4 regions of the Streptomyces sp. NPDC000941 genome follow, and region 1 is predicted to be linked to each of the others. Evidence: riboswitches for the same ligand, from Rfam matches in the RefSeq annotation. Region 1 holds a riboswitch; each other region holds the start of a gene.
The links. Region 1 has a riboswitch for cyclic di-AMP ahead of ACWDSL_RS09680 (NlpC/P60 family protein). Riboswitches for the same ligand answer to the same signal wherever they lie in the genome.

Region 1 (2,193 bases):
CCCCGAAGATCCCGAGGTGCCGGACGATCCCGAGGAACCGGAAGACCCCGAGGAACCGGAGGAGCTCGACGAGTCGGAGGAGTTCGCCTGCTCCTGCCGCCGCTTCGCCGCCTCCTCCTGCGCCCGCTTGGCCGCCGCCTCCCGCTGCTGCTGGGCCAGCGCCGCCGCCTTGCGCCGGGCCTCCTCTTCCTTCTTCTTCTCGATCACCGCCAGCCGCGCCTTCTCCTCGGCGGTCAGCTTCGACAGCAGCTCACGGGCCTGGGTGAGCTTGCCCTGGACGGTCTTCTTCTTGGTCTTCAGCTGCTGCTGCGACCGGGTCAGCGACGCAAGGCTCTTGCCGGCCTTCGTACGCTCCTTGGCGGCCTTGGCCTGCTGCGACAGGAAGTCGTCGACGGCCTGCTTCTGCTCGCCGGACAGCCGGTCCATCAGATGGGACTGGTCGAAGATGTCCCGCGGGTCCTTGGCGAACAGCAGGGTCGCCGTGCTGTTGGCCATGCCGCCGCTGCGGTACTGCGCCGCCGCATAGCTGCCCAGCTTGCGCCGTGCCTCGTTCAGCTTCTCGGTGCGCTTGGCGACGCTGTCCAGCAGCCGGTCGACCTTGGCGCGCTGCTCGCCCGTGCGCTCCTTGGCGGCGTTGTACGCCTGGGTCGCGGATTCGGCCTGGTGGTAGAGCGTGTCGACCTTCTTCTTGACCTCTTCGACCGTTGGCTTGGGCTTACCGGGCTCGGCGCTCGCCGTCTGGGAGAGGAGGGTGACGGAGGCGAGGGCGGCCGTCGTGACCCCGACGGCGGTGCGGCGGCCGGTGGCCGAGTCCAGTATTCGGGTCCGCGGCTTGCGGTGCGACGCCAAGGGAGGCGACTCCTTCCGTGGACCGCCTACCGGGTTAGCTGTCGGGTTCGGGCGTACGGAAGGCTGCCCTACGGTCCGTGCGGCGGACGGCTACTGTCGCCACGTGGGCCGATTCACCCCAGTGGTACCTCTGGGTCCCCGGCTCCGGCTGCCTCGCGGCGAGGCCGGACTCGGCGGAAACAGCCCGTGCCGACGTGGTCGCCGACGGGTTCCGGACCGTCTGATGAAGGACCGTAGTGGTCTTGTGGGGCTCATGTGAAGGCTGGTGTTCGAATTGTCCCGAAACCGTTTCGTGACTTCCGCGCATACGCTGTCAGTGCGGCGCCCTAGACTCGGTGAGCGATGAGCAGCCTCTTTGATGACAGCTTCCTGGCGGACCTCGGGCCCTCGGACGAGGAGCCCCCGCCGCCCGAGGACGACGGCGGGCCCGCCGCTGAGGACGTCCCGCACGACCTCTTCGGCGGGAAGTTCGACGCGCCCGCCCCCAGGGAGACGTACTACCGCGACGGCGCGGCGCGCCCCGCGGTCGATCCGGTCGCGCTCCTGGAGGGGATGAACGAGCAGCAGAGGGCCGCCGTGGTGCACACCGGCTCGCCGCTGCTGATCGTCGCGGGCGCCGGGTCCGGCAAGACCCGGGTGCTCACCCACCGCATCGCGTATCTGCTCGGCGCGCGCGGCGTGCACCCCGGCCAGATCCTCGCCATCACCTTCACCAACAAGGCCGCGGGCGAGATGAAGGAGCGGGTCGAGGAGCTGGTCGGCCCGCGTGCGAACGCCATGTGGGTGTCGACGTTCCACAGTGCCTGCGTGCGCATCCTGCGCCGGGAGTCCAAGAAGCTCGGCTTCACCTCCTCCTTCTCGATCTACGACGCGGCCGACTCCAAGCGGCTGATGGCGCTGGTCTGCCGGGATCTGGACCTCGACCCGAAGCGGTATCCGCCCAAGTCCTTCAGCGCCAAGGTCTCCAACCTGAAGAACGAGCTCATCGACGAGGAGACCTTCGCCGGACAGGCCTCGGACGGCTTCGAGAAGACGCTCGCCGAGGCGTATGTGATGTACCAGTCGCGGCTGCGCGAGGCCAATGCCCTCGACTTCGACGACATCATCATGACGACGGTCAATCTGCTCCAGGCATTCCCCGACGTCGCCGAGCACTACCGCCGCCGCTTCCGCCATGTCCTGGTCGACGAGTACCAGGACACCAACCACGCGCAGTACACGCTGGTGCGCGAGCTGGTGGGCCCGGGCTCGGCGGCCGCCGCGGGCGGCGGCGCGGACGAGGGCGAGGTGCTCGGGGCCGCCGAGCTGTGCGTGGTGGGCGACGCCGACCAGTCGATCTACGCC
Region 2 (2,193 bases), on a different contig from region 1:
TTCCCGGCCGAGGCCCGGATGTCCCGGCCGCGCCAGGGCACCCAGGAGACCGTCGAGGGCATCGACGCCGCGGGCGTGCGGGCCTTCTACGAGACGTATGTCCGCCCGTCCACCTCGACCGCCGTGGTCGTCGGTGACCTGACCGGCGTCGACCTCGACAAGGCGCTGGCCGAATCCCTCGGCGCCTGGACGGGCGGCGCCGCCGAGTCCCGCCCCATGCCGCCGATCACCGCCGACGACACCGGCCGCGTGATCATCGTCGACCGGCCGGGCGCGGTGCAGACCCAGCTGCTCATCGGCCGGATCGGCGCCGACCGCCACGACCGGGTCTGGCCCGCCCAGGTGCTGGGCACCTACTGCCTGGGCGGCACCCTCACCTCCCGGCTCGACCGCGTGCTACGCGAGGAGAAGGGCTACACGTACGGTGTGCGGGCCTTCGGCCAGGTGCTCCGCTCCGCGGCTCCGGACGCTTCCGGAGGGGCCACGGGCGCCTCGCTGCTGGCCATCAGCGGCTCGGTGGCCACCGAGGTCACCGGCCCCGCCCTGGAGGACCTGTGGAAGGTGCTGGGCACGCTGAAGGAGGAGGGCCTGACGGACGCCGAGCGCGATGTCGCCGTGCAGAACCTGGTCGGGGTGGCCCCGCTGAAGTACGAGACGGCGGCCGCCGTCGCGGGCACGCTCGCCGACCAGGTCGAGCAGCATCTGCCGGACGACTTCCAGGCGCAGTTGTACGCGCGCCTCGCGGAGACCGGCACGGTGGAGGCGACCGCCGCGGTGGTGAGCGCCTTCCCGACCGACCGGCTGGTCACGGTGCTCGTCGGTGACGCCTCGCAGATCGAGGAGCCGGTCAAGGCGCTCGGCATCGGCGAGGTGCGCGTCATCCAGGGCTGACAGGTCAACAGACCGACGAGCTGACAGATCGACAGGCCGACGGACCGACCCGACCAGGGAGCAACGGGCCGTCGCCGCAAGGACCCTGGCGCCGCTTCAGGCGCCAGGGTCTCTTTTTGCCGGTCGTTTCCTCGATCGTTTCGTCCGCTTTATGGCAGAGATTGCCCGTCTGGGTGATCGTGTCTGTGGGGAAACCAACAAAAAAGCGGAACCGTTTGGTGAACGAATGCGATCACGCTTAGCGTCAGTTCGGTTGTCCGCCCGAGACACGCCGCATCCGCGGCACGGGCAACCATCGCCGAGTCCCCGTACGGCGCGAGCCAGGGGAGCCGGGGACCCAACCTCGCCCGTCGCCGCCCGCGGCGCCGGACGGGTGATCCCCAGGGGTGAATCGGACGCCTTCCCCGCGTGGGGGAGGGGCCCGTAGGAGACCTTCCTGCTCCGAACCCGTCAGCTAACCCGGTAGGCGAGAGGAAGGAAAGGAGTGCGCCGGACCATGGCGTTCACCCGTACCGCCGGGAAGCACCGCCGCCCCACCCGGGCCCCCCGCACCACCCGTTCCAACGCCAACCTCGCGGGCATAGCCACGCTGGCCGCCTCCGGCGTGGTCGCCGGCTTCGCCGCCCCCGCCCTCGCGGCGTCGGACGACCCGCGCGGCTTTGAGGACACCGGGCTGCGCCAGGCGGTCGCCATGGACGACCAGCTTGCCGACCAGGTCCAGGCCCAGGCGGAGAGCCAGCAGAGCGCCGCCGAGGAGGCCGCCGCCAAGGCGCAGGCCGAGGCCCAGGCCCGCAAGGAGGCCGCGCGTCAGGCGGCCGAGGCGAAGCGCAAGGCCGAGGCGGCCGCCAAGAAGGCCAAGCAGGAACGCGAGGCCAAGGAGCGCGCGGCGCGCGAGGCCGAGCGCAAGCGGCTGAACACGTTCGTGCCGCCGGTCACCGGCTCGTATGTCTCCACCAGCTACCAGGCGTCCAGCGGCCTGTGGTCCTCCGGCACCCACACCGGGGTGGACTTCCATGCATCGTCCGGCACCTCGGTGCACTCCGTCGGCTCCGGCACCGTCGTCGAGGCCGGCTGGGGCGGTGCGTACGGCAACAACATCGTGATCAAGATGAACGACGGCACCTACACCCAGTACGGCCACCTGTCGTCCATCGGCGTCTCCGTCGGCCAGACGGTCACCCCCGGCCAGCAGATCGGCCTGTCCGGCGCCACGGGCAACGTCACCGGCCCGCATCTGCACTTCGAGGCCCGCACCAGCCCCGACTACGGCTCGGACATCGACCCCGTCGCCTACCTGCGCTC
Region 3 (2,193 bases), on a different contig from region 1:
GTCACGGGGTCAACCCGTGGGCGCGGAGCCAGGGCATCGGGTCGATCGGGCTGCCACCGCCCGGCCGGACCTCCAGGTGGAGGTGCGGGCCGGTCACATTGCCCGTGGCGCCGACGCGGCCGACGACCTCGCCCGTCGTCACCGAGCCCGACGTACGGACCATCGACGACAGGTGGCAGTACCAGATCTCGGTGCCGTCGTTCAGCTTGATCACGATGCGGTAGCCGTACGAACCGGCCCACCCGGCCGAGGTGATCGTGCCGCCGTGCAGCGCCTTGACCGGGGTGCCGGTCGGGGCGGCGAAGTCCTGGCCGGTGTGGTCGGCCGACCACATGTTGCCCGCCTGGCCGAAGGACGCGGTCAGGGTGTACGAGGCGACGGGGAGGGTGTACTGGGCGGCGAGCTTGGCCAGGCGCTCGGCCTCGGCCTTCTTCTTCGCCGCCTCCTCCGCCTTCCGCTTGGCCTCGGCCTCGGCGGCCTTCTTCTTCGCCTCCGCCTCGGCCTTACGCTTCGCCTCCGCGTCGGCGGCCTTCTTGGCCACGCCGGCGGCCCTCTCGGCGGCCTGCTTGGCGGCGGCGTCGGCCGCGGCCTCGCGCTGCGACTCGTCGGCGGAGTTCTGCTGGTTCTCGGCCTGCTGGAGGATGCGGGCGCGCAGCGCCTCACCGGCGTCGGTGGTGCCGTTCTCCTCGTCCTGGGAGGTCAGGCCGGCCTGGGAGAGGGGGGCGGCCGAGGTGCCGTCGGAGCCGGAACCGGAGTCCGAGGAGAGCAGCGAGCCGATGCCGGGCAGGTCCGCCGCGTCGGGGAGGACGTCCGTCACCTTGTCGGCGACGTGTGCGAGGTCCGGCATGGATATGGGGGCCTTGGGGCGGTCCTTGGCGCTCGCCATCCCGCCCGCGCCGACCGCCGCGATCACGCCGACGCCGAGCACGGCGCCGCTGCGGGCCATCGTGCCGCCGCGCTGCCTGGCGACTCGGTGCCGGCCGCGCACCGGGGCTATGGATTCCTCAGTGGGATTCCACTCGTCCCATGTCTCGGTGTCCTGCCCGTCCCTCGCCTCGGCGGCCGGTTCGAACCAGGAGCCGTAGCGGGTGGCTGTCCCCGCTCCGGCGCCGGACGTGCGGGACGGAGCTTCTTCTAGGGCAGACCTGTTGGACGCCACGCGGGCGCACTCCTTTCCTTCCCTCTCGCCTACCGGGTTAGCTGACGGGTTCGGAGCAGGAAGGTCTCCTACGGGTCAGGTTCGACCCGATTCACCCCAAGGTTGGTGGTTCCCCGGTTCCCTTGGTGTTGCTGTTGTCGCTCTGCTGCTGGTGCTGCTGTGCGTACGGGATTCGGCGACGGCGCACGGTGCCGCCTCTTGCGGCGGCAGTAACGACCGCGCTGCGTTATCGAACGTTAATAGAGAGCAGGACCCGATTCCAAGCCGTTCCCGGGAATCAGAGCAACCTTTGAGGTGACGTTCACGAACAACATGGGACAGATGAGGGCGAGTCGACAGCGACCCGAGCACACCCGGAAACGCCCCCGAACTGATCGTGCGTCAATCGTTATCCGGAGGGGTCATGCTCCGCTACGGAACGTGTTCGTGTCCGCATCCATGGTCCGCCCCCGGCGCCACCGGGGCGCGGCGCAGCGCCAGCAGCGCCATGTCGTCGGCGGTCCCGCCGCCCGTATGCCGCTCCACATCCGCCACCAACGCGTCGAGCAGCTCCACCGGTCCGGCGAAGCGACGGCCGCGCAGCTGGACCGCCGGATCGTAGAACGTGCCCTCCGCATCGCGCGCCTCGCTCACCCCGTCGGTGAACAGCAGCAGGGTCACCCCCTCCGCGAACCGCAGCTCCTCCACCCGGTCCGGCCACGCCCCCAGATCGCCCATCCCCAGCGGCAGCGCCGGCCTCTCGGGGTCGGCCTGGCACACCGCGCCCTCCCCGTCCAGCAGCAGCGGCGCCGGGTGGCCGCGGTTGATCAGGCGGAGCATGGAGTCGCCGCGGGGGATCTCGGCCAGCACCGCCGTGATGAACCCCTCGGCCTGCTCGATATCGGCCCGCCGGGCCCGCTCGCGCTGCAGCGCCCGCTCCAGCCGCAGCGTCAGCCCCTCCAGTGTGGCCTCCTGTTCGGCGGCCTCCCGGAAGGCGCCGATGACGATCGCGACCACCTCGACCGACCCCAGCCCCTTGCCCCGTACGTCGCCGA
Region 4 (2,193 bases), on a different contig from region 1:
CCCGGAGTGCCCACCCGACGAAGCCCCGGCGGGGCGCGCCTCGCTTGGGGGGCGGCGCGCCCGGCCGGGGCAGTCTTCGGGGGTGTTGGGGCCGGGGAGGGTGCCGGGGTGGGGGGAGGCCCGGCTGCCGGGGTGGGGGGAGGCCCGGCCGGGTGGGTCAGGAGAGGTGGAGCAGCTGGCCCGGGAAGATGAGGTTGGCGTCCTCGACGATGTCCTTGTTCAGCTCGAAGAGCTTCTTCCAGCCGCCGTCGACGTGGTGCGCGTCGGCGATCTTGGAGAGGGTGTCGCCGGACTTGACCTTGTACTCGCCGTCGCCCTTCTTGATCGCGTGGCGGGCGTGCCCGCGCCCGGCGTGCTCGCTCTCCTCGCGGGGCTGCGCCTTCGGCTTGGCGGGCTGCGCGGGCTTGGCCGTCTCGGCCGGCTGGGCGGGCTGGGTGGTGGACGTCGAGGGGGTCGGGGTGCCGCCGGTGGTCAGGCCGGTGCCGCACACCGGCCAGGCGCCCTTGCCCTGTCCGGCCAGGACCTTCTCGGCTATCTGGATCTGCTGGTCCTTGGTGGCCAGGTCGGCGCGGGCCGCGAAGGAGGTGCCGCCGTACGCGGCCCAGGTGGAGTTGGTGAACTGGAGGCCGCCGTAGAAGCCGTTGCCGGTGTTGATCGACCAGTTGCCGCCGGACTCGCACTGCGCGACCGTGTCCCACTGGGCGGTGGTCGCGGCCGAGGCGGAGGTGGCCCCCAGGAGCGGTGCGGCGACGGCCGCACCAGCGACGCCGGCGAGCGCGGCGATGCGGGTGACCTTGGAGGGACGGCGGTGCTTACCCTTGTCGTTACGCATGTTCGTTCCTCACCGACGCCTACGAGGTGAGCTGTCGGGTTCGGACTGTGAGTTGCCCGGCCCAGATGCGGCTTGACCGCACCCTGGCTTCACCCCGAGCCGAACGGGCCCGTCTCCAGGCCGCTACGGCGCCTACCTTGGTTCCCCCGCTCCTGCCTTCGGCGCATAAGCGTCGGTTTCCCCCCGACCGCCGGCAGGACTCGGCGTGACGATCGACGGTGCCCGCGGTGGCGAGCGGAAAGACGTTAAACACACCTTCCGATGAGGTTCAAACCCCGACATCCCAGCGAATGAGGCCGTATCCGCACCCAGCCATCCCACATCTACGCAGGTGAGGCCGGGTGCGGAAAGATCGGACAGGCTACGCACGCCGGGCGATGTGACGAGATGTATGTCTCACCACCGCCAGATCGGGCAATTCATCCCGAACTGCCGCTACCTGGCGCCGAGATCGAGACGCTGACCAGGATGGATAAGGCCCGGGTCGGTTCCGATGAGCGGTTCGTCGGCCTCGTAGAGCTCGGGCCGCCCTCCGTCAGCCTTTTGGTCGTCTCGGTCGTCCGCGATGTCTGACAAGCTGTCATCGCCGCGCACGGTGTAGTCCTCGCGGCCGAGGGGCTGAACGGGGATCTCGGTGCGCTCCGCGTCGTCGCGCGAGGCATGGCGGCCCGAGGACCGGGCGTCGTCGTCCGCCGTGCCCGCGGAGCCCTGCTCGCGGGCGTCGGGCGCGCCGCGGTGACGGCCGGTGGGAGAGGTGGCGGAGTCCTCGCCCTTCGCGTCGCGGTCGGAGCGCTCGTCGCCCTTGTCGGGCGCGGAGTCGCCCTCGTCGCGGGACGCTTCGCCGGAAGCGCCCGACTTCCCACCCTTTTCACCGGACTTGTCGCCGGGAGTCGCGGAGGGGTCCGACTTACCGGTCTTGTCGGACGTATCGGAATCTTCGGAACTACCGGAACCATCGGAGCTGTCCGACCGATCGCCCCGACTGGAGTCGTCGGACGCGTCGTCCGTATCGGAGTCGCCGATCCCGGTGGGCTCCTCCGTCCCCCAGCTACCGCTGGGCGGTGCCCCCTCCTTGGCTTCGGGCGTCCCCTTCCCGCCGGGGTTCACATCCAGCGCGTCGCCGAGGCCGGCGAGCCCGGCGTCCAGCGCACAGCTCGGCCAGGCGTCCGGGCCGCGGTCGGCGAGGATCGCCCGGGCGATGGCTATCTGCTGGGAGCGGCTGGCGAGGTCGGGGCGCGGGGCGTACTGCTGGCCGCCGTACTTCTTCCACATGTCCAAGGTGATCTGCAGACCGCCATAGAAGCCATTGCCTCCGTTGGCGCTCCACATCCCACCGCTCTCGCATTCGGCGACGCGGTCCC

Region 2: linked by a shared signal. The riboswitch ahead of ACWDSL_RS49085 (M23 family metallopeptidase) and the one ahead of ACWDSL_RS09680 (NlpC/P60 family protein) in region 1 are both predicted to bind cyclic di-AMP.
Region 3: linked by a shared signal. The riboswitch ahead of ACWDSL_RS25905 (M23 family metallopeptidase) and the one ahead of ACWDSL_RS09680 (NlpC/P60 family protein) in region 1 are both predicted to bind cyclic di-AMP.
Region 4: linked by a shared signal. The riboswitch ahead of ACWDSL_RS03360 (transglycosylase family protein) and the one ahead of ACWDSL_RS09680 (NlpC/P60 family protein) in region 1 are both predicted to bind cyclic di-AMP.

Annotation. Positions count from the first base shown of each region.
Region 1 is NZ_JBSFMM010000020.1:25,307-27,499, forward strand. Features, by position in the region: gene ACWDSL_RS09680 (NlpC/P60 family protein) at 1-849, opposite strand, end outside; cyclic di-AMP (ydaO/yuaA leader) riboswitch at 858-1,035, opposite strand; gene pcrA (DNA helicase PcrA) at 1,192-2,193, shown strand, end outside.
Region 2 is NZ_JBSFMM010000315.1:4,605-6,797, forward strand. Features, by position in the region: gene ACWDSL_RS49080 (M16 family metallopeptidase) at 1-891, shown strand, start outside; cyclic di-AMP (ydaO/yuaA leader) riboswitch at 1,178-1,375, shown strand; gene ACWDSL_RS49085 (M23 family metallopeptidase) at 1,388-2,193, shown strand, end outside.
Region 3 is NZ_JBSFMM010000085.1:1,180-3,372, forward strand. Features, by position in the region: gene ACWDSL_RS25905 (M23 family metallopeptidase) at 2-1,159, opposite strand; cyclic di-AMP (ydaO/yuaA leader) riboswitch at 1,171-1,297, opposite strand; gene ACWDSL_RS25910 (PP2C family protein-serine/threonine phosphatase) at 1,571-2,193, opposite strand, start outside.
Region 4 is NZ_JBSFMM010000005.1:91,796-93,988, forward strand. Features, by position in the region: gene ACWDSL_RS03360 (transglycosylase family protein) at 158-832, opposite strand; cyclic di-AMP (ydaO/yuaA leader) riboswitch at 834-1,006, opposite strand; gene ACWDSL_RS03365 (transglycosylase family protein) at 1,268-2,193, opposite strand, start outside.